DNA from 4 places in the Paenibacillus sp. YSY-4.3 genome. Region 1 is predicted to be linked to each of the others. Evidence: riboswitches for the same ligand, from Rfam matches in the RefSeq annotation. Region 1 holds a riboswitch; each other region holds the start of a gene.
The links. Region 1 has a riboswitch for cobalamin ahead of ACYUJT_RS07925 (anaerobic ribonucleoside triphosphate reductase). Riboswitches for the same ligand answer to the same signal wherever they lie in the genome.
Positions count from the first base shown of each region.

Region 2: it holds a riboswitch for cobalamin, as region 1 does, so the genes downstream of both, ACYUJT_RS14675 (LysR family transcriptional regulator) here and ACYUJT_RS07925 (anaerobic ribonucleoside triphosphate reductase) in region 1, are expected to answer to the same signal.
Region 3: it holds a riboswitch for cobalamin, as region 1 does, so the genes downstream of both, ACYUJT_RS15970 (DUF4430 domain-containing protein) here and ACYUJT_RS07925 (anaerobic ribonucleoside triphosphate reductase) in region 1, are expected to answer to the same signal.
Region 4: it holds a riboswitch for cobalamin, as region 1 does, so the genes downstream of both, metE (5-methyltetrahydropteroyltriglutamate--homocysteine S-methyltransferase) here and ACYUJT_RS07925 (anaerobic ribonucleoside triphosphate reductase) in region 1, are expected to answer to the same signal.

Region 1 is NZ_BAABMC010000002.1:205,886-213,850, forward strand. Features, by position in the region: gene ACYUJT_RS07900 (PHP domain-containing protein) at 1-568, opposite strand, end outside; gene ACYUJT_RS07905 (energy-coupling factor transporter transmembrane component T family protein) at 615-1,439, opposite strand; gene ACYUJT_RS07910 (ABC transporter ATP-binding protein) at 1,423-3,315, opposite strand; gene ACYUJT_RS07915 (cell division protein FtsQ) at 3,336-4,208, opposite strand; gene ACYUJT_RS07920 (MurR/RpiR family transcriptional regulator) at 4,420-5,250, shown strand; cobalamin riboswitch at 5,390-5,622, shown strand; gene ACYUJT_RS07925 (anaerobic ribonucleoside triphosphate reductase) at 5,811-7,787, shown strand; gene nrdG (anaerobic ribonucleoside-triphosphate reductase activating protein) at 7,784-7,965, shown strand, end outside.
Region 2 is NZ_BAABMC010000004.1:67,560-75,524, reverse strand. Features, by position in the region: gene ACYUJT_RS14685 (aldo/keto reductase) at 1-145, shown strand, start outside; gene metE (5-methyltetrahydropteroyltriglutamate--homocysteine S-methyltransferase) at 587-2,857, shown strand; gene ACYUJT_RS14675 (LysR family transcriptional regulator) at 2,878-3,819, opposite strand; cobalamin riboswitch at 4,051-4,255, opposite strand; gene ACYUJT_RS14670 (DUF6953 family protein) at 4,989-5,225, opposite strand; gene ACYUJT_RS14665 (sialate O-acetylesterase) at 5,621-6,463, shown strand; gene ACYUJT_RS14660 (PadR family transcriptional regulator) at 6,460-7,017, shown strand; gene rlmH (23S rRNA (pseudouridine(1915)-N(3))-methyltransferase RlmH) at 7,580-7,965, opposite strand, start outside.
Region 3 is NZ_BAABMC010000004.1:349,863-357,827, reverse strand. Features, by position in the region: gene ACYUJT_RS15990 (ABC transporter ATP-binding protein) at 1-1,032, opposite strand, end outside; gene ACYUJT_RS15985 (energy-coupling factor transporter transmembrane component T) at 1,005-1,892, opposite strand; gene ACYUJT_RS15980 (DUF4430 domain-containing protein) at 1,894-2,838, opposite strand; gene ACYUJT_RS15975 (S-layer homology domain-containing protein) at 2,913-5,273, opposite strand; gene ACYUJT_RS15970 (DUF4430 domain-containing protein) at 5,391-7,163, opposite strand; cobalamin riboswitch at 7,337-7,534, opposite strand; gene ACYUJT_RS15965 (acyltransferase family protein) at 7,598-7,965, opposite strand, start outside.
Region 4 is NZ_BAABMC010000001.1:1,169,515-1,177,479, forward strand. Features, by position in the region: gene ACYUJT_RS05515 (PTS transporter subunit EIIC) at 1-616, shown strand, start outside; gene ACYUJT_RS05520 (response regulator) at 782-1,423, shown strand; gene ACYUJT_RS05525 (helix-turn-helix transcriptional regulator) at 1,620-1,979, shown strand; cobalamin riboswitch at 2,076-2,272, shown strand; gene metE (5-methyltetrahydropteroyltriglutamate--homocysteine S-methyltransferase) at 2,407-4,713, shown strand; gene ACYUJT_RS05535 (MgtC/SapB family protein) at 4,854-5,567, shown strand; gene ACYUJT_RS05540 (response regulator transcription factor) at 5,699-6,394, shown strand; gene ACYUJT_RS05545 (sensor histidine kinase) at 6,384-7,481, shown strand; gene ACYUJT_RS05550 (response regulator) at 7,509-7,965, shown strand, end outside.

The DNA.
Region 1 (7,965 bases):
CGCTTCCCCCGACGACAGGACGCCCCAGGCGTTGCGCAAATTCATCGATTTGAGCGCGATAGGCCTCCAAGCCTTGCGCATAAATATCTTTGCCGTTCAGGTCAAAAGCGTCCAGCCTCCCCAGCAGCTCATCCGGCAAATGATGCAGCGGCGTTCCTCGTCGGAACGGATGCGCCCCGATGCGCAGAAATCCTTGTTCCTCGCTCCAGTCCAGCAGCGACTGGAAGTCGATAAACCGCCCCTTCTCCGTATAAGGTTCCAGGCGCTGCCTCAAAGCCAATATCCGGTCCCGGTCGCCAATAATCAGAATATGCCCGGTTTCTTGAATATCCACTTCGATGCCGGGAAATACCTTCATCCCCTCGGCCAAATAGTAGCCTTGCTCATAGGGGTAGTGCCGGTCCAGTACCTGATAAATATCCTCGTACCGCCAGGTGTTGAAATGCTCCGTCATCGCGACGGCATCCAGGCCGTTTTTTCCTGCCTCGGCCATCATTTCCTTGAAATAAGCGTGACTAAAAGCTGTTTTCTTGGCAAGCTTGACATGGGTATGCAAATCTATTTTCATCCGCTTCTCCTTCACTTTTTAATAATAAACTACCCGCATAATTCATCTATATGGTAATTTGAGCTGCAAGGACATGAAGCAGTACAACGTACAATCCCGAGCCAAGCAAAAACACAGCATCGCGGACGGTAAATTTCATGTAAGACAGCTTGATTCGTTTGGCCTCCGGGGAATGATAGGCGTACGAGAAGCCTTTGGCTTCCAGCGCTTCCACCGTAGTGCGCGTGCGTTTGGCAATGCTTAGAATTAATGGGTAAAAAGACAGCACCGCTATTTTCAAAAAGTAGACGATACTTCTCCAGTACAGCAGCCCATGCCTCCTCGGTGCAACACCCCGAAGCCGGAAAGACAGAAAAATATGATGATATTCCTCCACCAGGCTTGGTAGCGTCCGGTAGCCGTAGGCGATGCCAAATGACACCTGCTTAGGGACGCCGATGCGGAGCAGTCCGTCGCTCAGCTTCTCGGGGTCCATCGAGCAAAATACGGTGATGCTGGCCATCGAAATGACTGACAGCTTCATCGTCAGCTTCAATAGAGGGAATATCGTCTCTCCGCCCCCGCCGAACAGCCAGGATACGATGAACAAATATCCCGCCTGGCTTAATAAACCAAGACAAAGTATGCATATAATCAACGGACTTACTCGCGACATTATTGTCGTGAAGACCAAGAGCAGGAACATGCCAAGCAGCAGTACCTCGTTGTGAATGAACCAGGGAGCGATGCCGAAATACAAATACCAGAAGAACAGCGTTCGCGGATCCAGCCTGGCCAAAAACGTATTGCCGTTGCCGTAGGCCGTATTGAGCAGTTCAATTTTAACTCCTTCTACGGACACACGGTCCATCAGTTTACGAACATACTCCATGCCTTGCCGCCCCCTTCCTTGATTCGTTCCAACGCTGCACAAATTCGTCTACCGTATAACTAAGCGGCGCCATCCCCAGCCTGCGGCTGAGCTCCAAAATCTGCGGCGCCCGCAGCCCGGCTTGCTCCAGCAGTCCGGCATCGCCGAATACCGATTCCCGCGTACCGTCGCGGATAATATCACCCTGATGCATCACGATGATCCGGTTCGCCCATTCCGCCACCAGCTGCATGTCGTGGGTTGCCACAATGACGGTCTCCACATGACGATTCAGTTGCTGCAGCAGGCGCGTGATGTCTTTGCGGGTCGCGATATCAAGGTTCGCCGTCGGCTCGTCGAGCAGAATCACCGAGGGGTTCATCGCCACCCCGATTGCCAGCGAGGCGCGCCGCTGCTGGCCGCCGCTGAGCAGCCGACCGTCCCGATGCTGCAGCCCGGTCAACCCGAAGCTCTCCAGAATGGCATCTACCTTGGCCTGATATCCGTCCACGCGGCGCGCCTTGAGAAAGAACTCCACATCCTTGCGGATCGAATCCTCAATGAACATTTCCTCGGGATTTTGGTAAATATAAGTCACTGTATTCGCGAGCTGCTCGGGCGTCGTTGCAGCCGTGTCCATTCCTTTGACGACGATCCGGCCGCTTTCAGGTTTTGTTACCCCGGTGATCAGCCGCATGAAGGAGGATTTCCCTGCCCCGTTATTACCAACGAGGGCCACCAGATCCCCTGTTCTAAACGTTACGCTGACATCCCGAAGCACATTCTTTCGTTCCCGGCTCACCGTCCGGTAGGAAAAACGGACATGCTTGGCTTCAATGATCGGGTCAGCGTCTGGGTTATCGTCAGTATTAGCTTGAGTAATACCAGCATCAGCATCGAAATCAGCAGTGATTCTGACCATCCCGCCGGGCTCCTCCTGGGGTTCCAGCTGCTGCAGCCGCTGAAAGTAAGCTGCGGCCTCGTCAAGCGTAATCGGGTACGGTGCGGGATGCGGCGAACCCAGGTTGAACCGACCAAGGCTAGGCCAACTACCGTCCATCCCAGCAGAATCCCGTTCCCAGGCTTTTGCGATCTCGGCGGCGGCCTGGGTAACCTGAGGCGGATAAATGTGGCTGAACCGCAGCTGCTCCAGCTCCACAAGCGCCTCCTCTACCGGCTTCGACCATACGGCCCGGCCTTGATCCATCAGCACGACCTGCCTGCAATACTCAGCAATAAACTCCGTATGATGCTCGATAACGATGATCGTTTTGCTATGCTGCTCGTTCAGGTGGCGCAGCAAATCGTAGATCTCCCTGGCATGGCAAGGATCAAGCTGGGCCACGGGCTCATCGATGATCAGGATATCCGGATCCAGCGAGATTGCTCCGGCAAGTGCCAACTGGTGCTTCTGCCCCCCGCTTAATTGCCAGATGAACTCTTTCGGATCCACCGTTAGATCCACCAAACGCAATGCCCGCAGCCCGCGCTCCCGATAATCCTCGAACCCGTAATTCAGCGGAGCAAAGCTGGCGTCGTCCAGCACCGTAGGACGGATAAGCTGATTCTCGAAATCCTGGTAGACGTAACCGACATGGCGCGACAAACGGGCAACATCATGCTCCAAAGTCTGCAGCCCGTTCACACGTACGCTCCCCTCAAAATCCCCGACATAATAGTGGGGAATCAATCCGTTCAGCGTCTTGCACAGCGTCGATTTCCCGCTCCCGTTGCCGCCGATGACGGCTACGAAATCACCGCGCTTAATCTGCAATGACACCCCGTTAAGCACCGGATCCTCCGCGCCCGGGTATGTAAAAGTCACGTTATCGATCGATACGATCCAATCGGGCTCTGCTGTCTCCGCCTCCTGCAATAGAGTCCTGTCTTGATACATGCCCTAACCTCCACTATAGTTTAGATCCCGGTGCCTGCCGTACCCGAGCGTTTTCCCCTGCGAACCAGCATCCAAATCGTAAGGCATGCCACCGCGGCGGCAGCGCCGATGCTTACCCAGATGAACCAGCCGCCGATGCTTTCCAGGAAGTCGGCATCCCATTCAACAAGCGCCATATCCGATTCAGCCAGGAACTCAGCAACTGCAGCCAGAACGGCCAGTATTACGGAAACGACGATTAATCTGGGAGCCATAATTTCACCGAGTGAATATTTCATCTTATTATTTCTAGGCTTCATGCCAAGCAGCGGTTCGATTTTCCCATATAAACGAGGCACAAGGTACAACGTCGGCAGCAGCGCGAACAGAATGCCTGAGAACAAAACATCGTTTAGAAAAGCCACTCCTTCAACCACCACAACGCTTTGCGCTAATCCCGGCACCGCCTCAAACTCCTCCACACCGATCCATACTTTGGCGATATCGACCGCGCAACTGATAAATTGGTGAATGACGACTCCCATCATCGCTGCGACGCCAACCTGTCTGCGGTTCTGAGGATCGCTCACCAGCGTCCCGGCGATGAACATTGCCAGTGAGAACCCGATGAACTTCTCCAGCTCGCCAAGTCCGCCGAATTGCCCTAGCATGATTTCGCCGAAGATGACTTCGCCAAGCGCCGCCCCGACCGCCGCATAGAACGGATGGAACAAAATGCACAGCGTCAGCGGGATGAACGCGAAGTATTCGACCGACAGTTCGATCGGTCCCAGCTGAACCGACGGAATCAGTTCGGTGATCATATTCGACAAACCGTACAGCGACATCGATAGAATGAATACCATCATTTTCTGGGACTGGGTTAATACATACCTTTGTTTTAATTGAGCCACTCTAGCTTCCCCTCCTGGTTTCAGATAGCTCCACTATAGGAGGGAAATATTAATGCTGCTTCTATATCTTGTAAATCATATGTAAAAATTATTTCATGAATTTATTTAATGAAAAAAATATATCATTCCTTGCTAGATTCTCATTACCGCCCTCGTGCGGATATGTTAATCTAAAGCTATCCATTCAACCGAAGAAAGAGAGGCCACCCCGATGAACTTGGACTGGAATTTAGAAACCTTATCCCCAGGTCAATATAAAATTGCCGACTATATTCAGAAAAACATGCAAACCGTCCTCTTTCTGACCGAACAAGAAATCGCGGACAACTTGGGACTCAGCATCGCTTCCGTATCGAGGTTTTGGCGTTCTGTCGGTTTTAAAAATATTAAAGATTTCAAAAACCAGCTTCGCGAGCATTTGGAAGTTACCCCTGCCGCCAAGATGAAAAACATCATGGATAGAGCAAACGCGGCGTCCTTTCCAGGTCAATTCCTTGCCTCCAGCATTGAGCATCTAGAAGGCACGCTGCAGCATTATTCACAGGAAGCATTTGACGCCGCTGTTGATGCACTTGTCACGGCGCGCAGAGTATATTTGTATGCCCCGGGTCCCTCGTCCGGTCTGGCCCAGTTGATGCATTACCGCCTCAGCCGCTTCGGCCTGTCCATCCATCACCTTGATCGCGGAGGCAGCGAGCTGTTCGAGGATCTGCTCCATATTACAGGCGAAGACGTCGTTGTCCTCTTCGGCTTCGTCCGATTGCTTCCAGAAGCCAAAGTGATCGCTGACCATGCCAAGCAATGCGGCTACCGTACAGTACTCATTACCGATCGCCTTGTCTCCGACTTCTCGGGCCAAAGCGACGTAACCCTGTATGCCAGCCGGGGCGAGATTTGGGAATTCCATTCGATGATCGCCCCGACCTTCCTGGTAGAGAACCTGATCGTCGCTACCGGGATGAAAAACCAAGAGCAGCACCTGCGCAAATTAGAACAGCTGAACCACCTGCGCAAAAAATACGACCATGAATTGCCGCGATAAATGTTCACAATTTTTCTTCATCTCCCACTCGCCGCATCAGGGTTGCTTTCACCAGTTTTTTCATACTTTTTCATCACTCGGCTGGTGAAGTTGTCTGTTTACAAACACTACATATTGGGGTAATGTAAGTTGCAGACAACCAAATATAGTGGAATCGGGTGATCCAGCCCTCTATTGATCGGCTGGGGCTTAAAAGGGAAGTGCGGTGCAATTCCGCTGCGGTCCCGCCACTGTGACCGGGTGCCTGCAAGAGCTCACCAAGCTCTTTGCAGCACTTTACTGACAAGGGCCACTGCAGATGCTAGCCATCTGCGGGAAGGCGTCAGCGAAGAAACCGGAAGCCAGGATACCTGCCCAATTCTGTATTGACACCAAGTACCAGATGAACCTGCGAGGAACAGGTAGGTGTCCGCTTGCAGCTTACATATGTATCTATCCTGTATCTAATGGATGATCCAAGCAGTTCTTCCAACGCGCATTCGGGCATTTCCAACCTTGCACAGTCGGAAATGCCTTTTATATGGTTGTAATGTGTAGTTTTTCGGGAGGGAAACTTTGTTATGGCGATTATGAACCCGGTTTATACAAGCCGCCAAGACATGCTGGAAGAAGTTATTACATTAGGAGAAGAGATCGTTGCGAGCAGCAATCTTGAAGTGCTGCGGGAGAACGCTAACTTGAACGGCGAAAGCTTCTCCGGCAAGATGAGCAAATTCGGCAGCGAATACGCGAAATGGTATGCGAACCATTTTGTCATGCCTAAACCACTCGTTCAGGCCATTCAAGACAATGTCGTCTACGTACACGATTTGGATCAATATGCGATCGGAACGACGAACTGTATCTTTATTCCGTTCGATAAGCTGCTGCGCGAAGGGTTCAACACCGGGAACGGCAGTGTAAGGCCGCCGAATTCAATTATGACGGCGATGGCGCTCGTGGCGATTATTTTTCAATCCCAGCAAAATGCGCAATACGGTGGAGTATCCGCCAACAAGCTTGATCATGACCTGGCGCCTTATGTGACCAAATCCTTCATCAAATATTTCCGCAAAGGCTTGGACTACTTCGAAGAAGGAGACAAGGACGCCGAGTACGGCCTCATCACAATGGCTCGCTCCGATCTGCAAGCGCAGTATCCAAGAGCTTTCAAATATGCAGTCAAAGAGATCGAAGGCGAAACGCTGCAGGCCGCCGAGAGCCTCATTCACAATCTCAATACGATGTCGAGCCGGGCGGGCGGACAAATTCCGTTTACGAGCATCAACTACGGCACCTGCACGTCGATAGAAGGACAACTCGTCATCAGCTCCCTGCTTGCCGCAACGATGCGCGGACTTGGCAGCGGCGAAACGCCGATTTTTCCAATTCAAATTTTTAAATGCAAGCAAGGCGTTAATCAGCAGCCCGGAGAACCCAATTACGAGCTGTTCCTGAAAGCAGCGGAATGCTCGGCCAAGCGGCTGTATCCGAACTTCGCCAACCTGGACGCCCCGCTCAATCTGATGTACTACAATCCGGCGAACCCAGATACCGAATTTGCCACGATGGGCTGCCGCACGAGGGTGCTAAGCGACCGCTTCGGCCGCAACCGCCTTTCCGGTAAAGGAAATTTGTCCTTCAATACCCTGAACCTGGTCAAGCTGGGCCTGGAACATGGCATTGCGTTAGGACAGCGGCAAACCGCAGATGAACAAGGCTTCTACCGTGAACTGGAACGTTATATGGATATCGCTTTGGACGGGCTGCTGCACCGCTTCCGGATTCAATCGTCCCAGAAAGCGAAGGCTTCCGACTTCATGATGCGCGAAGGCGTATGGGAGGGCGGCGAACATCTGAACCCCGAGGATACGGTGGAAGAGCTACTCAAGCACGGCAGCCTGTCGATCGGCTTCATCGGGGTCGCGGAATGCATGAAAGCCATGTATGGTAAACATCACGGTGAAGATGCCGATGTATATAAGAAAGCTTATAATTTGATCGCCTTCATGCGCGACTATTGCGACCGTCAGAGCGAACGGCACAACCTGAACATTACCCTGTTCGCCACTCCGGCGGAAGGGTTGTCCGGGAAGTTCACCAAGCGAGACCGGGCTAACTACGGGGAAATTCCTGGCGTCGTTGACCGGGAATATTACACGAACTCTTTTCATGTGCCGGTATACTATGACATCAGCGCAGCTAAAAAAATCGAGCTGGAAGCACCGTTCCACGGGCTGTGCAATGCGGGAGCCATCTCCTACATTGAGCTGAACGGCAACGCCCGCAGCAATCCGGCCGCGTTTCTGAGAATCATTCAGTACGCACTGTCGCAGCAAGTGAGCTACTTTAGCATAAACCATCCGATTGACCGCTGCTCGGGCTGCGGTTATGAAGGAATCATCGGCGCTGTTTGCCCATCCTGCAACGCCAGCGAGCAGGACGTCCATATCCGCCGCCTGCGGCGCGTGACCGGATATTTGACCGGGGATTTCCAGACGCGGTTCAACGCCGCCAAGCAAGCCGAGGTCCGCGACCGCCTGAAGCATTCGACATGAACATTTGCGGCTATTACCCGGAATCGATTAATGAAGGCGAAGGACTGCGGGCGGCGCTCTTTATAAGCGGATGTCGCCATTATTGCAAGGGCTGCTTCAGTCCGGCCACCTGGAATTTCAATTACGGCGAGCCCTTCACTTCCGAACGGGAGCAGGAAATTATCCAGGACATCGCCGG
Region 2 (7,965 bases), on a different contig from region 1:
GCCGATTCCGGGAACGAAACGATTGGATCGTGTGCAAGAGAACCTCGGCGCGCTGCAAGTGAAGCTGACAGCCGAAGATTTGGCAGAGATTGAACGTATCTCTCCCAAAGGCGTGGCCGCAGGCAACCGCTTCGGCGCCTTCTGATAAAGCACTCGGCCTTCCTATATCAGACTTTAGCCGTACGGGTAACCCTCCGTACGGCTAAAGTTAATTTATTAGTGTAATACTTAATTCTAAATCCAATCATTAAAATAATCTGCTACAAACCGAATCTCGCTCAGGGCTCAAGCATCCGATCAATGCACTCCGTTGATGTTCGCGGTGCACCATTCCGACGAAATGATGGAGAGTTTGATGAGATCCGCCAGCTCTATGGGGTGATTGGTTGTATAGTCTTTTAACTTTCAATCCCTACTAATTGCGTCATAAGTTGTGGTACGGGGGTTACAGCGTAACATAGTAACGGCAAAATCAATGGCAGACTATAGCAAAAAGCTATGCCTCTATATAGTTTTTAAGTATTTACCAATAGCAGCTTCCACGCTCTATAATGAAACCAACATACCACATAAGGAGCTGTTATAATTGAAAACATCCATCATCGGTTATCCGCGAGTTGGCGCGCTTAGAGAGCTTAAATTCGCATCCGAAAAATACTTCAAAGGCGTACTTCCCGTCGAAGAACTGCAACAAACGGCAGCTCAGCTTAGATCGGCAAACTGGAAGCTTCAACAGGAGAACGGCATCGATTTCATTCCGTCCAACGATTTTTCCTTCTACGACGGACTGCTCGACACAGCTTGCTTGCTTGGGATCATTCCGCAAAGATACCAAGCGCTCGGCCTAAGCCCGCTGGAGACGTATTTCGCAATGGCGAGAGGATATCAAGGCGACAAAGGCGACGTTAAAGCGCTGGCGATGAAAAAATGGTTCAACACGAACTACCACTATATGGTGCCAGAAATCGACGATACAACAAGCATCCGTTTAGCCGGATCGAAGCTGTTCGACGAATTTACGGAAGCAAAACAGCTCGGCATCGCAACCAAGCCTGTGCTGATCGGAGCATTCACCCTGCTCAAGCTCGCGAGATTCACCGGCTCGAAGAAAGCAAAGGATTTCGTGCCTGCGGTTGTCGAAGCTTATACGGCTCTCCTGAACCAATTGAACACGCTGGGCGCAGCATGGCTTCAACTGGATGAGCCTGCATTGGTAACGGATTTGACTGCGGAAGATATCGCGCTGTTCACGGAGCTTTATAACGGTATCCTGTCCGCCAAAGGAAGCATAAAAGTTGTCGCGCAAACGTATTTTGGAGACGTTCGCGACTGCTATCAGGTGCTTCAAGCGCTGCCGTTCGACGGAATCGGCATCGACTTCGTCGAGGGCAAGCAGTCTTTGGACCTCGTGCGCAAGCATGGCTTCGCAAGCGATAAGGTGCTGTTCGCCGGTGTAATTAATGGCAAGAACATCTGGAAAAACCAATACAAGCAGACGATTGCCCTCGTTTGCGAGATCGGCAAGCATGCAGACCAAGTCGTGCTCGGCACTTCATGCTCGCTGCTTCATGTCCCATACACGATTAAGAACGAAACGAAGCTGACGGCGGCGAATAAGCAATATTTCGCGTTCGCGGAAGAAAAGCTGCGCGAGCTTGCAGAACTTAAGTCGATTCTGGAGCAAGCGAGCCCTGAAGCCTCTGCTTTTTACACGGAGAATGAGAAGCTATTCAGTGCTTCGCGCCTCACGAACGACAACTCGGTACAGAAGAGAGTGGCGGAGTTGACGGACGCCGACTTCACGAGATTGCCTGCGTTCGCTGAGCGTGAAGCCATTCAGAAAGCGAAGTTCAATCTGCCGCTGCTGCCTACGACGACGATCGGCTCGTTTCCGCAAACGGCTGAAGTCCGCGCTAACCGTTCAGCCTTTAAGAAAGGCAACATCACCGAGGAACAGTACAAGCAATTCAACTTTGAGCGGATCGCGGAGTGCATCGCACAGCAGGAGGAAATCGGAATTGACGTCATTGTCCATGGCGAATACGAACGCAATGATATGGTCGAATACTTTGGCGAATGCCTGGATGGCTTTATTTTCACAGAGAACGCCTGGGTGCAGTCTTACGGAACGCGCTGCGTAAAACCGCCAATCGTATGGGGCGACATTAGCCGCAACAAGCCGATTACGGTAGAATATTCGGCATTCGCGAAGAGCCGTACTAACAAACTGGTCAAAGGCATGCTGACGGGTCCGGTAACGATCCTGAACTGGTCGTTCCCTCGCGAAGATATCAGCCTGAAGGAAAGCGCTCTTCAGATCGGTCTTGCCATTCGTGACGAAGTACTCGATCTCGAAGCCAACGGCATTGAGATTATCCAGATCGACGAAGCTGCATTAAGAGAGAAGCTTCCATTGCGTCATTCGGACTGGCAGAGCGAGTACTTGAGCTGGGCGATTCCTGCCTTCAGACTTGTACACAGCGGAGTTAAAGCCGAAACGCAAATTCATACCCATATGTGCTACAGCCAGTTCAGCGACATCATTCGCGATATCGATGCGATGGACGCCGATGTCATTACGTTCGAAGCGTCGCGTTCGGATCTAGCCATCATCGATGCAATTAACGAATGCGGCTTCCGTACTGAAGTCGGCCCCGGCGTATACGACATTCATTCGCCTCGAATTCCTAGCGTCGACGAGCTTAAAGAAACGCTGGGCCACATGCTCGACAAGATCGAAGTCTCCAAGCTATGGGTTAACCCGGACTGCGGACTTAAAACTCGCGGTGTTACGGAAACGTGGGCCAGCTTGGAAAACCTTGTCCAAGCAGCCAAAGAAGTAAGAGCAACGCTATAATAACGTACAAGAGGATGGGCTCAGTCGAGCTCATCCTCTTGGTCTATGATCGGGTAGCCGAATTCCGTAATGACGGTTTTGAGCTTCATCAAATAGGCGGCAGCCAGCTGGCTCAAGCTCGCCTTTTGATTCACGATGTAACCTACCTTTATGTTCTCGTCCGTACGAAGTCGTACAGATTTGATTTGTTCCCCGTTCAGATCCTTATTCAGTACGCCTGAGCTAATCGTATAGCCATTAAGCCCGATCAACAGGTTGAATAACGTGGCACGGTCACTGACCAGTATTTTCTTCTTGTACGTTCGCGTGCTGAGTATTTCCTCCGCGAAGTAAAAGGAATTATATTCACCTTGCTCAAAGGCCAAACACGGGAAGTCATCCAAATCCTCGATGTCCAGCAGCGACTTAGAGGCAAGTGGATGCTCCTCACTGATAAATACGTGCGCTTCCGCTTGGAACAGCGGATGAAATCGCAGATCGTTGTCCTTTAATATCTTTTGAATCACCTTTCGGTTGAATTCGCTGATATAAATGATTCCGAGCTCACTTCTCATATTCCGTACGTCTTCGATAATCTCGTGGGTACGCGTTTCGCGTAGCGTGCACTCGTACTCATCCACTTTAAGCTCCTTCAGCAGTCCGACGAAAGCCTGCACTGAGAAGGCATAATGCTGTGTTGAGATCGAGAACAGCTTCTTCGAAGGCTTACGATTCATGTACCGCTGCTCGAGAAGCTCAGCTTGCTCTACGACTTGCCTAGCGTAAGATAGGAACTCCGCTCCGTCGCTGGATAGCACGATTCCCTTGGACGATCGAAGGAAAATCTCAATACCTGCTTCCATCTCGATTTCTTTCACCGCATTGGATAAGCTCGGCTGCGAAATAAACAGCCTCTTTGCCGCTTCGCTTATCGAGCCGCAATTCACGATAGTCAGAATATATTTCAATTGTTGTAAGGTCATTGGAATACCCCCTTCACTAATCATCTTCTGCACGCCACGAGACTTTTCCCGCTGACTAGCCTAATGAAGCAATTTGCTCACCCATAACGGCATAGTGGTACACGTCTTAACGTGTTGTGTCTGCTAGCAACAATAAAAGGCGTCTTCCCTGTGAAAAACATAGGGAAAGACGCCTGCATAATCGTATATTATGACGGTTCATCTAACACCTTCCTATCTCCCGTAGGTACAGCAGTGCTGTCAGAACAGGCAGGTCTCCTGGCTCCGGAATCGTCACTCGGCAGCGGCCTTCCCAATCCATGTAGATCAGTGGCCGGTTGAGCTGCCTGCTCCTCCGTTACAGTGGCGGGACCGCGTCGGTATTGCACCGAACTTCCCTTTTAAGTCAGAACGACAAGCACGTCGCCGATCAGACACCTGTTCTCAATTATGCAATTTATACAAAGTTAATGATACCTACATCTTACTCGACAATTAACGATAAAAACAAGAGCAGCAGATGGCGATCAAAAGACCGCGCTGTATCGTAAAAATAAAAAAATCCGCGTTTTAACGCGGACTCGCAACGATATATCTTCATGCGCACTACTTGCGGGTCGTTCGCAGTTCCTATTCCTCATCTTCATGTTCGCATTCGACTTCAGTGAACTGATTTAACGGAAACAGAGTAGGAACCCTCCGGCCTGGCATCTTGATAAACTCGACAAAGTTTCTTCCAACACGGATGAGTCTCCCGTGAAGCTCACCGATGTCTTCTGCGGTAGCCGTCAAATCAAATGGCTTTGTCTTTTTAACAAGTTGGTTAAGGACAATAAAGAAGGAGGTTTGGGCACACCGTGAAAATTGGCGAGGCAACCCGTTTTACGCTGGCTAAATGGGTCCGGGGCCCAAAATTAGTTTTGCCCCGACACCCCAATTTTCGCCGTCACTTATGATACGGTTCTCCGTGCTACCTCTTGAGCCTGGGTCCGACAGTAAGTCAGTTCATTGGAGGGTTCGGCAAGAACTTGTGGCGGCGAGAAATTAGTAAATCTTATGTTGGCATCCCCACTAAGCGAAAAGATTGATTAAGTTGCCATCAGGGTCTTGCACGATCACGTAGCGTTATAACAAGCGACATGCGATAGTAGGCATTGTAGCAGCTCCGGTCTACTACGGCCAATGCCTCCTCAGGTCCAAGCCCAAAAGAATCCGTCGCGGTCCCAAGCAATTCTGCCGCCGTGGAGTTTGCGGAAAGCCTTCTTCACTTCTTTAGACAGCGATGTATTTCCATTCTCATTCACGAATACGAATTGTTCGCCGAAATGGGTCTTCACATATTCAATCGCATCGGTCTGGTATAGCGTTCCCGTAGACCTGATTTCCTTGACCATCCATTCAGCCACTTCCTGTGCGGTTACTTCCATAGGATTATTCTCCTTTCTACTCGCTTGCTGTCACAACTATAGCAATCCTCACTCAGCTTCTCATATTCTACTTCCGAGAGCTTATTCTTAAAAGTTTCATGAAATAGATAGAGTGAGGAAGACATAGGCATTTCCCTTGTTTTAAAATACATTTTTCCACTATGCGAAAAGGGAAGATTCATCTAATACTCTTCATTCTAGGATTCTAAGTTTTCTTCAAAGTCTTCAATATATTTTACCAAAACAGGGCTTTCCAAACCAAACATCTCTTCATTTACAACATAATGGGGTTAGATGAAGTATTGAGCCCTCTTAATAGACAATAGTCTAATTAGACTATATAATGTTTTTAGACCAATTAGACCGTAATAGTTATGAAAAGGAGTAAAGATTAAATGATACAATCATTTTTAATGTTGGGTCAGTCTAATATGGCAGGCCGTGGATTTTTGCATGAAGTCGACCCTATCTATCATGAAAAAATAAAAATGCTGCGTAATGGACAGTGGCAGATGATGACAGAACCGATTAATTATGACCGTCCGATTTCCGGTGTAAGCCTGGCGGCGTCTTTCGCCGATGCCTGGTCGAAAGCCAACCCCGATGAAGAAATTGGTTTGATTCCTTGTGCGGAAGGTGGCAGTTCCTTGAATGACTGGCATCGGGAAGGCATCCTTTTTCAACATGCTTTGTCCGAGGCTCGCTTCGCCTTGCGGTCCAGTCAAATCTGCGGAATCCTTTGGCACCAGGGTGAGAGCGACAGTTATCGTTCGCTACATGAAACTTATTACGAGAAATTAACCCTTATCATCGAGACCCTAAGAAACGAATTAAATCTTGATGAGGTGCCGTTGATCATTGGCGGACTTGGTGATTTCCTGGGAAAAACCGGTTTTGGACAGCACGCGACAGAATATCGACAGGTTAACGCGCAATTACAGCGCTACGCCAATGAACACCCGAATTGTTATTTTGTCACGGCGGCAGATTTGACCGCGAATCCTGATGGCATTCATTTAGACGCGGTTTCGCAGCGCAAATTCGGCTACCGCTATTTCGAAGCTTTTTCGAAAAAGTGTCATGTCCTGGAGCCCATCCCGGGGGAGGAGCAGTCGCTGAAAGTGGAGCGGGACTATTCGAAAACAGAACAGATTTACCTGCTTAGCATGGATTTGGCTTTGGGTAAAATCACGTACGCGGAATTCGAGGCGCAGATGGTGAAGGTGATGCAGCCTTGATCCCCTTACTCATTCTTGGCTTACTTATCCAAAACCCCGGCGCTCACGGCTATGAACTATTGGCCTTAATGGAAAAACGCCATTACAAATACATTGTAAACTTCACGAAAGGCTCGTTTTATTACAATCTGCAGCAACTTGAAGAAAAAGGTTGGATTGAACAAATTCAGCAGAATCCTTCAACCAGTGGGCGCGAAATTCGGAACTTTAAAATCACCGGATCGGGAATGGCTGAATTCGAAAAATTAATGGTCGAATACGGCACCAAATCGGAATATGTGAACCTGCAATTTTATGGGGCACTGCTCTTTGCCGATGAATACGACAAAAACAAATTGCTGGAACTGATCCAATCGCAAATAGACCAGGCTAAAACCCGAATCGCCCTCCTTGATGAGTACCTGTCCAACACACAAGAACTCTCCGGCACAATCGATTACTACCGCCGCATGAACGAAAATTCCCGTTCCCATCACTTGGTTAACTTAGAGTGGTTTGAACAATTGAAATCAGAAATAGTGGGCCTGTTGCATAATAAAAAAGAAGTTAAATAAACTGGTCCCCATAGACTGGACACTCTGAAAAAAGTGTTTAGGCTGTGGGGGCCTTTTTGCGCGACACAACATCCGCGATCTCGGCAACGTTGGGCTAAACCGTGAAAACTGTGGGCTGCTATCCATCCCGCTTCAGATCACTATATAGCATCTTATCTCTCAGCTAACAGTAGATTTAAGCATTGGACTAATGTTGCAATCTAATCAACATGTCATCGTCCAACATTAACGATCTTCCTAACCCTTGCTGGCTCAGTAGGGGTAGTGGAATGGTGGTTCAAGAATGGACAGCCTCTCCCTCCTTCGTTTATGGCGTGGCGGTTGGGGGCATTGCTTGAACGAAATCGTGAGTTTCTGGACACACCGAGCATCAAATAGCCCCCGCCCAGTAGTACAGGCAGGAGCTGGTACGATGCTATAAACGGACCATCACGGTATGCGACATCAGCGGAATTTAATTGATTATGGCACGCGGGCACAGTTTGGTTCTATGAAAAGACGATTGAATCGCCATTTGCGCACCAGCGTGCAAATACCTGTTTGGCAATAGTAAAGATTCGCCCTACTTGTGATAAGGTTCCCCCCGATTGATCTTCACCGCCCGATAAATCTGCTCGGTCAGCACCAGGCGCATGAGCTGATGGGGCAGCGTCATGCGCCCAAACGACAACCGCTGCTGCGCGCGGCGTAGCACCTCATCGGCGAGCCCATGGCTCCCGCCGATGACAAACACGACATGGCTCGTCCCATACGTGCCGAGCTTGTCGAGACTTGCGGCGAGATCCTCGGAGCTCCACAGCTCGCCGCCTACTTCCAGTGCGATGACATGCGCATCGCTCTTCACCTGGGCCAGCACGCGCTCACCCTCGCGTGCCTTCACAGCCTGCACCTCCGCCTCACTCATCGTCTCCGGCGCTTTCTCGTCGGGCACCTCCACGACTTGAAACT
Region 3 (7,965 bases), on a different contig from region 1:
GTTCCCGCCGAATAAAGTGAAAAATTCCCCCTGCTGAATATGCAGCGAACAGCCCTTCAACACGAGAGGCGCATGTTTTTCATAAGTAAAAAACAGCTCCCTGCATTCCAAAAGAGGACTTGGCGTATCGATAGATGCTGATGACGCTTCTGATGATGATTTAGCCTGGTTTGCCGGTGCCTTAGTATACTGGCTGATCCATTGCCGCCCCTCCCTGACGGTAAGCGGAATGGGTTCCTCTGTCATCCTCCGGGCATCCTCACCGCCAGCCCCCAGAAATAATCGGCTGACAGCGGGCAGATATGGGATGAAAAATTCATCCTGATCGTTCCAAATCCTGCGGATGACTTCTTGCGGAGCACCAGTGTAAGCCACCTCCCCCGCCTTAAGCATGACAACCTGGGTGGATAAGGGAAAGAGCTCCTCGACTCTATGCTCGCTAATGATGATGGTGATGGACAATTCCTCGTTAATCCGAGCCAGCAGCTGAATGAACTCCTTGGCGGCAATCGGGTCGAGCTGTGCCGTCGGCTCATCCAGCAGCAGTACTTTGGGCCGTAAAGACATAACGGAAGCCAGGCTCAGAAGCTGCTTCTGGCCTCCCGACAGCTCATGCACCCCCAGCTGCAGCCAGCCTTCCATACCAAAGAACTGAACGAGTTCGCCGATTCTGCGCTGAATCTGCTCCGTAGCATAGCCCAAGTTCTCCATCGCGAAGGTAAGCTCCTGCCATACCGTATTCATAACGATCTGATTGTCCGGATCCTGGAAGACCATCCCAATTTCTTCGATGGAATGCCTTGCTTCCAAGTCGTCCAGCAGATTTCCCCGGTACCGTATTTCTCCCTGCCGATGTCCTTCCGGCCTAATCTCCCGCTTCAGCTGGCGAAGCAGCGTCGTCTTTCCCGATCCCGATGGTCCGCATAATAATACGAAGTCTCCCTCTTCAACGGTGATATTTATATTCGCCAGCATCGCTTCCGATGCTTCCGGGTATTTGAAGCTTACATGTTCGATCTGATATAGCGCCAATGCAGCCACTCCTTCCCATTCATCGCAAGGGGAATCGCCAGGAATACAGCATAACTAAGCAAATGAATTCCCAGCTGAGACGACCACTGCAATGCCTGCAGCCGAGGATATACCTCATAATGGTTTACACCAAACAACGCACCGATCACGATATTCAGCCCCGTTATGATCATAGTCCACAGCACAAGCTTGTCCCGGCGATCCATCCGGTAGACCGTACCACTGCTTCTTCGCCCGATTCCATAGCCCCTTGCCCTCATGGAGCCGGCGGTCTGCAGCGCTTCCTCCAATGACCAGCCGACGAGCGTATGCATCGTCTCCATCCCCTCCCGCATCAGATGCTTCTTGCTTCCTCTGGGCTGCAAATAACCCATGACCCTCTGAATCGTCATAATTTGCTGCAGTCTGCGGGTCAGCAAAGGGACGAAGCGAAGCGTTACAGTAATCACAAAGGCCGTCCGCGGTGCGTATGGTGTAAGCAGATACAACAGCTTGTCCGGTGTCACGACCAAATTAAAGGCGATGAAGACAAGCAGCATGTTAAGCAGTGATAGGGCAAATATCGCGCCATACACGATGGCTTCCATCGTAACAGGGCGATCCCAGACGTAGAACAGGATCGTGGCACCCCGGCTGGAGAACAACGGATTCGAAATAAATATGACAAAGGCGATGAGTAAGTAGCCTTTAATTACTTTTTTCAACGCTCTCCCCCCATCGAGAGAGAAGAGGAGTACTACAATGCATATGAAAGACACCAGCGAATATACGGGATGCTGAAACATCATGCAGGCTCCCAGTAATACAAGGAAATATAGCATGCTTAATTGTGGATGCAGCCCTGTAAACCCATATACCATATCAGCTCTTCCCATCCCATAACCCGTCCTCTGCGCCAGCGCCCAGATCTTTGCCCAAATCTTCCGTGTACAGCCACCGAATGTCATCCCCGGGACTCAGCGGCCAAATCCCCGCGCTTCGGTTCGGGAATTTGCCATTTACGCTGTACATCCAGCCGCTGCCCGAGCCTTTATCGAATTCATATAAATTATCTATGCCCTGGACATAGGCCGTCGCTCCGCTTCCGGTATACTCCATTTGCAGCTTTTGGCTGCGGGTAGTCTTCTTCAATACATCCAGTACGGACTTGGAATCGCCGATGTCTACCTCGGTCGTTCCCATAATCGTGCCGATATCCGGCGGTCCAACGATGGTTAACGTTACGGAACCGCCAGAGCCAGCGGCTGCATCCGTGGCACTATCTTTGCCAGGCAACGCGCCGGAACCCGGGGGCGTAGAGGATATGGCCGCTCCCGAACCGCTCTGAACTGGCTGAGGCTTAACGCCCTCAGCATCATCGAACTTCTTTCCTTCACCGGCCTGTTTGCCGGCGTTAGGCTGCACCGCTCCGTCGGGAAGGGCTGTAGATGACTCTTCAGCCTTCGCAGCCAATTCACCAGCCGTGCCCTGCGCAGCGCCACTGTCGCCGGATTCAGCGAGCGGTGTCGCTTCTTTGCCCCCAGGCTGTAAAACTGAAGACGGCTCATCTCTGTCCGGTACCGTCTCTTGCGGCGATCCGGCCCCCCCGCTCTCCGTACCGGAATTCCCAGAGTCTGCTTTGGCAGAATGATCCTCATTACGGGACACTTCGATAGATGAATTACCAGATGCATCACCAACCGAACCAATCCGCTCCGAACGATCGCCTCCGTAGAACCATACCGCAGCCAGCACGATAGCGATAATGGCCAACAGCCCGAAAAATTTGTTTCTATTCTGCCATAATGTCCTGCTCCATTTCGGCATATGCCCACCCCAAGCTATGATAATCGTATAAATAGGGAAAGAAGGAGGCTTAAGTCTCCTTCTCCCAGTTAATGCTATGGATTAAGCATGGCATGCATTTTCACGATCACGACAGCAGCCATTTCTCTAGTGACTTGCTCATGCGGCCGGAAATAGTCGCCGTCTCCCGACATGAGCCCGGATTGAACAGCCGAATCCACATAAGCGGCAGCCCAATTAGATACTTGCTCACGGTCTTTGAGAATGCGGTTCGAGGTTGTGCTATCCCCTGCATTTGGCAGCAATTGCCCTTGCATGCGCACAAGAATCGTAGCCATTTCCTGTCTTGTAATTTGCTGATTCGGTCCGAATTGGCTTTCGTTCAAACCGGAAATCATGCCTTTCTCCTTAGCCGCAGCTACATATCCGGCGTACCAGGAGTCTTGGCTGACATCCTTGAAGCCCGCCGCATTCCCAGACGGCTGTTCGCCTGCCAGCTTGACGACCAGCACCGCGAATTCCGCACGGGTCAAACCACGCTTCGGCTCAAACTGCGGCGTCGCCGCTCCCGTACCTGCCATCAAGCCCAGCTCAGTTGCTTGTTCAACCGCTCCCTTGGCCCATGCAGATATGGAGGCTTGATCGCCGTAGACAACTGGAGCCGGCTCAGAGACGGCAGTTTGTATATCGGACATATCAAATAACGTGCTTTGCTTCTTCAGCATCCGTTCATACGCGCCAAGTGCCATTAGCCCCTGGTGGGTTGCCATATAATCGCTGGCTCCTCCTGCCGTATGGGCGAACCCGCCATCCTTGTTCACATATGCTTGCAGCGCTGTAAGCAGATCGCCGCCGCTCTTCACGAACCGCTGATCATCCAGCGGGATATTATGGCTGGACAGAGCAATAATCACCTGCGAAATGCTCTCGCTCGCTTCTACACCCCACGCTTTAAAGCCGCCGCTTGCCAACTGCTGCTGCGACAGCCAGGCCAGCGCGTTTTCCGCAGCCGCTTTAACCTCTTTGCGGTCCTGATATTTCGCCAAGGCTTGCAGCGCCATGGCCGTCATATCGATATCGCTTTGGCCGTTGGACTCTTTACTGATCGGGAATCCGCCATCGGAATTCTGCTGCTGCAGCACCGCAGCGACCAGCTTATCCCGCGTCCACAGCGCATCGTTTGGAATATCAGCCTTGGCTGCATCCAGAGACAGCAAGGCGAATACGAGTCCGTTCGTGCCTTGATTCGTCATGCGCGCATTGTTGTAGATTTTCTCCAGCAAATCTGTCCCGGCCACGCTGCGCGGATCCTTCCCGATTGCGGTGACGGCCAGTACCATGCGTTCATAGTCTGTCACTAAGCGGAATTCGCCGTTCTTCTCACGAACATGGCTCTCGAGTACCGAATAATATTCCGCAGGCACTTGCTTGCCGGAGCGAGCCAGCGCTAAAGCGTCCCAATCGTTAAAATTATCATGCTTAGCGAAGCTGCGATTGTTCAAAATCCAGTTCGAAGCATTAGCAATCGCCGCCTTAATGCGCTCCAGGGAAGCCGCTTGCTGCTCCGGCGTTGCCACTGCTACCTGTCCTAAAGCTCCTTCGGCCACGCCGATGCCAGCAGGACCGCCAGCTCCAGGCGCCCCGGCACCCGGTGCTCCGTTTCCGGCGTCTTCTTCTTCAAGATCTTTGCCGAGGTTCGTAGTATAACGCCAGCGAAGAACATCGCCGTTCTGCAGCGTATACAGTCCTGCGCTGTAATTTGGAAATACCCCATTTACCTGATACATCCAGCCGCTCAACGGCCCTTTGTCAAACTCGCCTAAACCGTTTATCGCTTGTACATAAAGGGTAGCATCAGAACCAATGTAATTCATAGAAATACCGCGCCCTTGCAGTACTCTCTTTAGGACTGTAAATGCGGTATCTCCATCCTGGAGCGTAACTGCCATAGACGAAACAATGTTTCCTTCGCCAATCGTATGTTTCTCTACAGACAAAGTAATTGAACGGGTAGCCGGTGGAGTTACTACGCCGCCCCCGTCACCCGGGTTACCACCAGTGCCAGGCGTGCCACCCCCATTGCCGGGAGCTCCGCCATTTCCTGGATTGGTACCTCCGTTGCCAGGATTACCGCCCTGTCCAGGAGTATCCTTAGTTTTCAAGTCGTAAGCAATAAACTCCGTAAAATGCGTCGTCTTGATGACTAAATCGCCATGATCATCCGCATAGGCATAAACTGCATCCTGTCTTACCGAAGAATCGTTGTATTTCGGAATTGGATTAAAGCTTCCATCGCTGCCGACCCAGCCGGCATGCCTGCTGCCTTGCCCAATCAGCTTCAAAGTTACATGACGGCTGAAATCAATTCTGTCACTGCCGCCTACCTTCACACGAATTGCAATCTGAGTAAGTTCCTCATTCGTTAAGGACAACTTGTCGTTTACCTTACTGATCAACGTACCATCCGTGGTGCTCAGCTTGCTAGGCAGTTGAATTTGGCGGTTCCAGCCTAATGAGCGGACCTCGGTATCCGGTGCAATATCGAAATACGTACTGTCCGTAACTGAAGTTACCTACGGCAATTGCGCTCTAGTGAACTCAAGGATGACCTTGTCTTCCGTCAACGGGTCTCCATATGACCCGTTCTCGAAATGGGTCTCGCCGTCCGGAACATAAATAATCCGTTCGTGAACCGGCCCAGCGGAAGCTGGAACAACGACACTCACCGTCTCGCTTTCGCTCTGCCCGGCTAAAGCCCCAGCCAATGCCTGTACGGTAATTATGCCTTCAGCAGCTTGACCTGCAAAAGCAATGTTAGCTTGCTGGTTGTTGCTCATGGTTACGCCAGCAACCTGCAGCCCTGTTGTGCCGGTGTCGATAAGCCAATAATTTACCTGCCCTGCAGCTGGCGTAAACGTATCCCCTACCAGCTTGATTTCAATCGCAGGGTTCGAGGCTCCATGACTAATTTCCAGCGCTGCCGCCGATATGCTGGCCCAGCGGCTGTAATAGAAATGGACCTGATCGCCGGGCTGAATGACATATTCGCCCGCTCCGACCCAAGGAGCAACCCCATTGACGGTGTACATCCAGCCGTCCCAGCCGCCCAAAGTTCCTGCGACTTGTCCGCCAATCTCCGTGACGTAAGCATTGCTCCCGCTGCCCGTAATGCTGTAACTAATCGGCGGCACAGCGGTATCAAGACCCTGCTTCATAACATCAAGCGCCGTAACTTCCCCGCCGTTCGGTGATACTGTGACTATCTGAGAAGCGTAAAGCTCGCTGTCCATTCCGGTCACTTGCAGCTGTGCCGATATGCTAGGCTGAACCGGCGCAGCTTCAGCAATACGATACCATGTCGATTGCCCATGCTGGATGTCGAGCAGCGCAATAAGCGCCTGCTCTGTAGACATGCTGTTCATTCTCGCATCGGCAGCTTTCCATTTGAAGGAGCCGTCAGCCATCTGGAACAGCGCGTATGCATCCAATACCGAATGGCCGTTCTTGATCCATTCGGAGGATAGTGCATCGTCGCTTACGGCCACTAGACCAGAGACCGTAGTAGACAGACTGTTCGAGTTGTCACCGGAGCCCCATGTTCCAGGTGAGTTAAACCCGCCATTATCGAGCTGCCGCTGCTTCAACAGCTCCTTTGCGCGCTGAATGGCGCTGTCCACTGCGCTTTGCCCCTGATAATTGCCAAGCGCCAGCAGCGCCATGCCGGTCATATCCGTATCGCCGGACGACCCGGTTGGCGTTAACCCGAACCCGCCGTCCGCGTACTGGCAAGACAGCAAATAGTCTAGAGCCTTTTTCGCCGCCGCATCATCCCATGTGCCTACGTTTGCACCGAGCTTGACTCCGGCATCCAAGGCAAGCATGGCCCAGATGTGCTTGTTAACGCCGCCGATCGCCCCCGTAGCGGGGTTCTGCTGCGCAGCAAGCTCAGCCCATAAATTTCGATCCGTCTCCCAAGCATGCGCTGGATCTTTCCCCATAGCCAGCAGCCCAAATATGTATCTGATATGCTCGGTACCCGTGTTATTTGCCGCCAAATTAGGCGCTGTCGTCTCCCAGGAAGGCAGTCTCCATTTTCCATCCTGCAGATCTGCTCCTGCACCCCATATAGCCACGAGCTCCCACCAGGACTCGATTCGTTTCGTCGAGCTAGCATCACTATACTGCTTGGCATAGTAATCCATGGTGCTCGCAATCATACTGTTCAACTGAGTGTTGTTTGCCCCTCCTGCCGCCTTGGCGAGCTGAGGATTTACTAGAGACAACAACAGCACGAAGCTCATCCATACGGGCAAGCTTCTCTTCATCCCATTCTTCCAACTGTTCAACGTCCGCTCTCCTTTACCATTGTTTTTTGTGGACAACAAAAAAACACCTTTCCCGTAGAGAAAGATGTTCCTGAAGATTTGTCCGTGTAACACTATACACACTCGGCCGCTCCAATGACTAAGCATGACGGCAGCAGCACGAATAAACATCTCCATCTCATCCTCGTGAGAAATCACAGAGCTCTTACACGGCAGGTCTCCTGGCTTCGCATCATCGCTTCAACTATCCCCTTCCCGTTGATGATCAACAGTGGTTTTACGATAGTCAGCTCCGCGTTACAGTGGCGGGACCGCGTCGAATTTTCATCGAACTTCCCTATTAAGCTGCTTCATAATAAATTATGGGCAGCACCGTATAAGTAAAATATTAAATTGGTTGATTCCGGGTTATTGTATCAGACTTCACGGGATTAGACAAAGGTTTTTCTGCCTTGCTATCGCGAAAACGGCAATTGAGCCGACGTGTCGTTGGAGTTGTTCTTGCCCAGCCGCTTCTTCAAATAACTCGTTAGCCTCAGCTCGATAAGTTGGTAGGATAGATGCGACACTACAATAGAAATGATCAGCGATAATGCAGCGTATACGGCAAATGCCAACCAAGGCTGATGAACAAGCATGCTCAGCTTGGGGATCACTCTTTTGAGCGGAAACATAACCATCGTATGCCACATATACAGACTGTAGCTGATTTTCCCCAAATATTGCATCGGGCGAAGCTGCAAAAACCGGGACATTAACCCGTGCTCCCGCAAAATGGACTGAAAGAAAAAATAGCTAATAATTAACGGAATCAATATATACA
Region 4 (7,965 bases), on a different contig from region 1:
GCTGGAGTTTGCCTTCATGTTCGTGGCTCCCGTGTTATATGTAGTTCATGCGGTGCTTAGCGGAATATCCGCTTATGTGACTTATGTGCTCGGTATGAAGCTCGGCTTCGGCTTCTCCGCCGGCTTTATCGATTATGCGATCAATTATCAGCTTTCGACGAAGCCGCTGCTGCTGATTCCAGTCGGGCTTGTCTTTGCGTTTCTGTATTACGTATTATTCCGCGTCCTCATCGTAGCGCTGAAGCTAAAAACGCCAGGCCGAGAAGATGAGCCTGACGAGTTGGATAATGAGGATGGCCAAGGGCTTGCCGGCCCGAGTCAGCAGGATGGATTGAGCGGCAGCGCCTCGAGCGAGGCAGGCCAAGCGAAGCCACAGGCAGATACTCGCGCCGCTAAAATTTTGCGGCAAATCGGCGGTCCTGACAACGTTAAATCTGTAGATGCTTGCATAACCCGGCTGCGCCTCATTGTCAAAGACGATAAGTTCGTCCATGACGCGGCATTGAAGCAGCTGGGCGCTGCGGGAATCATCCGGCTGGGTCAAGGCGCGGTGCAGATCGTGTTCGGGCCGCAATCCGAATCGATCAAAGATGAAATCATGGAGTTGATGAAGTAAGAAACGGGAAAGGTCAGAATACCAGGCAGGGTTAGCGGGGCGATTGTTTTCGCCCTGCTTTTTACTTTGCCGCAAAGGCTTGCCAGGCCCAAGGCCTATGGCGTATATTCGGTGGAGTATGCCAGCAAAACCACATATATCATTTTCATGAAGGAGATTGGGGCTATGAAGGTAAGAGTGTTAGTCGTTGACGATCATCCCCATGCCCGAGAGGCCATCGGCGAAATATTATCGGATGACGACAGCTTTGAAATAATCGGGTATGCCGAGAATGGAGACGAAGCCCTGCTGCAGACGGAGCTGTGGATGCCCGATCTTATTTTGATGGATATTCATATGCCGGGGAAAGACGGTTTGGAAACGACGAGGGAGATCAAGCTGAAGTATCCTTATGTCAAAATCGTGTTGATTACCGTCTCCGATGATGCGGCTCATCTGTTTGAAGCGCTGAAGCAAGGAGCACAGGGCTATTTGTTGAAGAACTTGGAGCCGGGCACCTGGCTGCAATATTTACGGGCGGTCGCTAGCGATGAAGCTCCGCTGTCCAGCGAGCTGGCTTTTCGGATTCTTCAGGAATTTCCGCTATCGAAGAAAAATAAAAGTGATGATCACCCGCTTACGAGCCGGGAGCGCGAGATTTTGGATTGGGTCGCCAAAGGGATGACCAACCGGGAAATCGCTAAGGAGCTGCAAATTTCCGATCAAACGGTCAAAAACCACTTGAAAAATATATTGCAAAAATTGCATTTGGAAAATCGTGTGCAATTGACGAGATACGCTTTGGAGCAAGGCTGGGTCGAACGTTAACTTCTAATGATCATATTTCAATATATGAAAAATTCACAACAATAAAGCCCAAAAACCTCTCTTGCTCCTATCTGCAAATCCTACTCATTTCTACGTACTTAGTAAACTATGTATATGTAATAAAGAGCAATATAGACAGCTGTTGTGAAAAATTCATAGCTATTCTATACTTTAGGAAAGAGCAGGAGGCGGGACGATGGCTTTTATGATTGCACAGCGAGCTTACATTAAGCTCTATTTGATTTCGATGGTTGAGCAGAGAAGGGGCTACGGCTACCAAATGCTCGAAGAGTTGAAGGAGGAATTCAAGCCGTTCGGCTATGTTCCCCCGCAGAGCGAAATTTATCGGGCCCTTCATGAGTTGGTACAGGAGGGGGTACTGTACCGTACAAAGCATCTGAAAGGGAATGATCCCAGCGTAGATTTCCAGGAAATTGTGCTCTATCATTTCACCGATGAAGGGCATGAGAAGGCAGAGCTATATAAGAAGCAGGTAAAGATCGACTTAGACCGCTGCATTGGCATGCTGAATAAGGCCGTTGCTGATAATTATTGATTTTTGTGCATAATTATTGCATTTTTATTCAAGGACTAATCCGATTTGTATTGTATTATTTGACAACATGAAGTAACATAAATTTTATATTTATAACCGAATATTTTGGGAACAGGTGCTTTAATCGCCGTCGATTGAAGCTTAAAAGGGAAGTCCGGTGCAATGCCGGCGCGGTCCCGCCACTGTAACAGAGGAGCTGGAAGCGTTCATGCCACTGATGATCCGTCATCGGGAAGGCAGCTGTCCAGTTGTGATTCTGAAGCCAGGAGACCTGCCTGTTCTGTCAACACTGCTGTACCTACGGGAGATAGGGAGGTGTTAAAGATTTGAACCATCGCGCAGCATGACGAGGTCCTCTTTAGCCATTCCAGCTATAGGGGGCCCTTTTTGTTATTGGAAAGACACATACACTGGGGAGGAATTATTAATGAGTCATACGGTAAAAAGCGGAAATTTAGGTTATCCGAGAATCGGCGGGCAACGGGAATGGAAGAAAGCGATTGAAGCCTACTGGTCTGGCAAGCTGAACGAGCAGCAACTGCACGAGCAGTTGACGGAGATCCGGCTTCATAATTTGCGGCAGCAGCGGGATCAGGGCATCGAAATTATCCCTGTAGGCGATTTTACGTACTATGACCATGTCCTCGATATGGCTGTTATGTTCGGACTTGTTCCGGAGCGGTTCTCCTATAGCGGCGGAGAGGTATCGCTTGATACGTACTATGCGATTGCCCGGGGGAATAAAGAAGCGCCGGCGAGTGAAATGACGAAATGGTTCAACACGAACTATCATTATATTGTTCCGGAGCTTGGGAGCAGAAAACCGCAGCTAACGACAAACCGTCCGCTGGCTGCTTACCAGGAAGCGAAAGAGCAGCTGGGCATCGAAGGAAGACCCGTGCTGATCGGGCTGTATTCTTTCCTCAAGCTGTCAAAAGGGTTTAATGAAGCAACAGAGTGGGATCATTGGGTGGAGCAGCTGCTGCCGCTATATGTTCAAGTGCTTAAAGAGCTGGTTGCTGAAGGCGTAACCTGGGTTCAAGTGGATGAACCGTCCTTGGTGACCTCTGTATCCGCCGAGGATATGACGCGGGTTAGAAACATTTACGAAACGATTCAGCGCGAGGCTCCGGAAATTTCCGTTCTACTGCAGACATATTTCGAAGCGGTTGACCGTTATGAGGAAGTCGTATCCTTGCCTGTAGCAGGCATCGGCCTTGACTTCATTCATGGCGCAGACGGCAACCTGGCTGCCCTTCGCAAGTTTGGATTCCCGGCAGGCAAGACGCTGGGAGCGGGAATCGTCGATGGCCGCAATATATGGCGCACGGATTTGTATCGCCAGGAGCAGCAACTGAAGGAGATCCTGGAACTTACTTCCGGTGCCGAGGTAATCGTGCAGCCGTCCTGCAGTCTTCTGCATGTACCGGTGTCGGCTAAGCAGGAGCAGGCGCTGGTGACGGTGCTTCGCGACGCTTTGTCCTTTGCCGAAGAGAAGCTGGATGAGGTCGTGGCATTGAGCGCTGCGGTTAATAAAGGCATTGACAGTGTGAAGAGTATATTCGAAAGCAATCGCCTCGCGCTTGATAATCTAGCCCAGGATCCCGCACGCAACCGGGCAAACGTAGCGGCAGCGGTAGAGAAGATCGCCGCCGAGCCGGCAACGCGAGCAAGCGAGTTCGCAACTCGCCGCAAGAAGCAAAAAGAAAAATGGCATTTGCCGCTGCTTCCGACAACGACAATCGGCAGCTTCCCGCAGACGGCAGAGGTTCGCTCCGCCCGTCAGAAATGGCGTAAGGGAGAATGGAGCCAGGAGCAATATGATGCATTCATTAATGAGCATATTCAGCAATGGATTTCTCTTCAGGAGGAAATCGGCATCGACGTGCTCGTACACGGCGAATTTGAGCGTACGGACATGGTGGAATTCTTCGGCGAGAAGCTGCCGGGATTCGCCTTTACGAATGGCGGCTGGGTTCAATCCTACGGAACGCGCTGCGTGAAGCCGCCGGTTATATATGGGGATGTCGATTTCGACCAGCCGATGACGGTGAAGGAGACGGAATATGCGCAGTCTCTTACGAACAAGCCGGTCAAGGGAATGCTGACTGGGCCAATCACGATTCTGAATTGGTCCTTCGTGCGCAGCGATTTATCACGTGAGCAAGTCGCTTATCAAATCGCGCTAGCCCTGCGTAAAGAGGTAGAGGCGCTGGAGCAGGCAGGGGTTGAAATGATTCAGGTTGACGAACCTGCGCTGCGCGAAGGCTTGCCGCTGAAGCGCCAAGACTGGGCGGGGTATCTGGACTGGTCCGTCAAAGCGTTCCGCGTCACAACTTCGACTGTGCGGGATACGACGCAAATCCATACCCATATGTGCTATTGCGAGTTCCATGATATCATCGATTCCATTCGCGCCCTGGATGCGGATGTCATCTCCATTGAAACTTCGCGCAGCCATGGCGAACTAGTTCATAGCTTTGAAGAGCACACGTACGATCTGGGCATCGGCTTAGGCGTATATGATATTCACAGTCCGCGGGTACCGTCGGTTGAGGAGATGACCTCCATGATCGACCGTGCGCTTCAAGTGCTTGATCCTGAGCTGTTCTGGATCAATCCGGACTGCGGCCTGAAGACGCGGGGAGTGGATGAGACCGTGAAATCGTTGAAGAACATGGTCCTGGCCGCAAATCAATACCGCGCTAAAGAGTCGCTAATCGGCGCCAAGTAATCCGCTGATCTTTATAATAATAGTAAACAATAAGGCTACCCTGAATAGGTTATAAGATAACCTGAGGGGTAGTCTTATTTTGATTGCATAAACATGGCAGTTCCACTTATACTCACTCTATACGCAGGAGGAGATCAAGAATGTTAATGGAATGGGAAATTATAATGAAGCTGTTTATCGCGCTTCTGTTCGGCTTGTTCATCGGCATCGACCGTCAGCTAAAGCAGAAACCGCTGGGCATTAAGACGAGCATGGTCATTTGTATTGCCAGCTGTCTGGTGACCATCGTATCGATTCAATCGTTTGCCAAATTCGCCGGCCCCGATCATCCGAATATGGATCCGATGCGATTAGCAGCGCAAATCGTTAGCGGCATCGGTTTTTTGGGTGCCGGGGTTATTTTACGGAGAAGCAATGAGGGAATTTCCGGGCTTACGTCAGCAGCGATGATCTGGGCGGCATCAGGCATTGGAATCGCCATCGGTGCCGGATTTTATCTTGAGGCGGCGCTGGCGGTCGTGCTGCTCATTTTGGCGGTGAACTTCATCCCTTATATGATCAAGTGGCTCGGCCCTTATAAATTGAATCAACGCGACGTTTCCGTCAAAATCGTGATGGAGGATCAAGGCAATGTCACGAACCTGATCCGCATTATTGAGGGCAAGGATGAGAAGGGAACGGCTGCGAAATGGAACCGCCATCGCATACGCCGTTTGAAAATAAAGGATTTGGAGGAAGGGCGGCAGCGTATTGATATGGTAATCTCGGCCTCCGAACGCGAATACACGCCTGAAATATACCATTTCGTACGTCAAATCGATCATGTCGTTAGCGTTGAAGTAGAAAATTTGTAGTGCCTGTAACTTTCCAATAGATCCGTCCGTTTTTAAGATAATCAGAAAGTTATTCATATTAGGCGATTGGGTCATGGTATGATAGAACTAACCTATCTTTAGAATAATCACCCCAAAGGATGGATTATTGGATGAGCAAACAAATTTTAATTGTAGATGATGATGAGAAGATCGCGAAGCTGATCGAGATATATTTACTGAATGAAGGCTATTCGGTATTTAAGGCAGACAATGGACCGGAGGCCCTTGACATTGTGGAGAGTGACCCCATAGATCTGGTTATCCTGGACATCATGATGCCGGGCATGGACGGAATTACTGTTTGCATGAAAATTAGGGAGACGCGAACGACGCCGATATTGATGCTGAGCGCCAAGGACGGGGATATGGACAAAATAACGGGCCTTATGACCGGGGCTGACGATTATATGGTGAAGCCGTTCAACCCCCTAGAGCTGATTGCCCGGATCAAATCGCTGCTGCGCCGCTCCTCATACAGCATGCAGCCTGCACAGCCTCCGCAGGATCACATTATTAATTTGGGTTCCCTGCAAATCGACAAGGAGACACATACGGCAACGGTCGATGGCCGGGCAGTCAAGCTGACACCGATCGAATTCAATATATTGTTCCTGCTGGCCAGTCATCCTGGGCGGGTATTCGGTTCGGAGGAGATATTCGAGCTAATTTGGAAGGACAAGTATTTCGAGAGCAACAACTCGGTCACCGTTCATATCAGCCGGCTGAGGGATAAGCTGGAGAAAGAAATGGACGGCGAAAAGTTGATTCGCACCGTATGGGGGGTTGGCTACAAAATTGAAAGCTAGCCTCAGATTTCTGACGTGGCTGCTATGGACTGTCGTTACTTCCATCGCTGCCTTACTTATTTTAGTGCTGGTAGCGAAGCTGTTCTACGTCCTATTCCCGTCGGTAACCATTGGGTTTGTCCTTAGCTGGATTAACCGGAATATCGGCTATCCTGATGCTTATTATATTACAGGCGTTCCGATCCTGCTTCTCTTTGCACTCTATTTCTACCGGCGAAGTATTCGCCGTCATGAGGAGAAGTATTTGGCGCTTCTGATCGAAGAGGTCCACCGTATCGAGGAGGGGACCACACATAAAATCCCTATTGAGAATGTCGGAAAGTTAGGGCAGCTGGCGACGGACATCAACCGGATGGTCGATCGCTTGCGAACGTCTATGGAGGAGGAGAGACGGGCGGAGCAGACGAAGAATGAGCTTATTACGAACGTATCTCATGATTTGCGCACGCCGCTGACCTCGATTACCGGATATTTGGGATTGATTGAACAGGATAGGTACAAGGATGAGGTAGAGCTTCGTTATTACGTCGGTATGGCCTATGAAGAATCGCTGCGCCTGAAGCAGTTGCTTCAGGACTTGTTTGAGTTTACAAGATTGCAGAACAAAGAAATGAAGCTGTACAAAAGCCGGATCAATTTGGTGGAAATGCTCCATCAAATTTCGGCGCATTTCGGCTGGCAGCTGCAGGAGAGCAACATGGAGTGCCGGCTCTGCTTCGGAGAGCAGCAGCTCTTGGTTATTGCCGATGGCGACAAGCTGCGAAGGGTATATGAGAATTTGATCGCCAATGCGATCCGCTATGGCAGTGACGGGAAATATATCGATATCCGCGGCAGAGTGGAAGGAGATCAAGTGATTACCGAAGTGATTAACTACGGCGAGCCGATTCCGAAAGCCGATCTTCCACACCTGTTCGACCGGTTCTACCGGGTTGAGAAGTCGCGTGCTACGAACACGGGAGGCTCCGGCATTGGTCTAGCTATCGCTAAACACATCGTCGATCTTCATCAAGGTGAAATCTTTGCGGACAGCGATGGGGATCGGACTGCATTTACCGTCAAGTTATCAAGGAAGTCAAAGCCTTAAGCAATGTTGTCGAAGGAGCATATTACGATGAAGGTAATCTTGGTAGATGATGAAAGACTCGCCTTGGACTATTTGGAGCGTCAGCTGATTAAGCTTGATAAAGTAGAAGTTCTGGGCAAGTATACCAATCCTTTCGTAGGTAAAGAGCAAATTTTGCAGCAGCACGTAGACGTTATTTTCCTCGATATCAGCCTGCCTGAAATCAACGGGATCGAGCTGGCGGAACAAATCTTGGAGAAGAAGCCGGACATTCATATCGTATTTGTGACTGCCTATAATGAGCATGCCGTTAAAGCATTCGAACTGAATGCCTTGGATTATATTGTCAAACCGATCATTGCCGAACGTTTAGCTATCACGATGGAACGCCTCAGGTCGCGGATGGAACTGGCCTCCAAACATAAGGAAGTTTCGCCGAAAGACGAGCTTATCCGGCTGAACGTTTTGAAGCAGGTCACGATCGAAACCTCGCCCGGGCAATTCT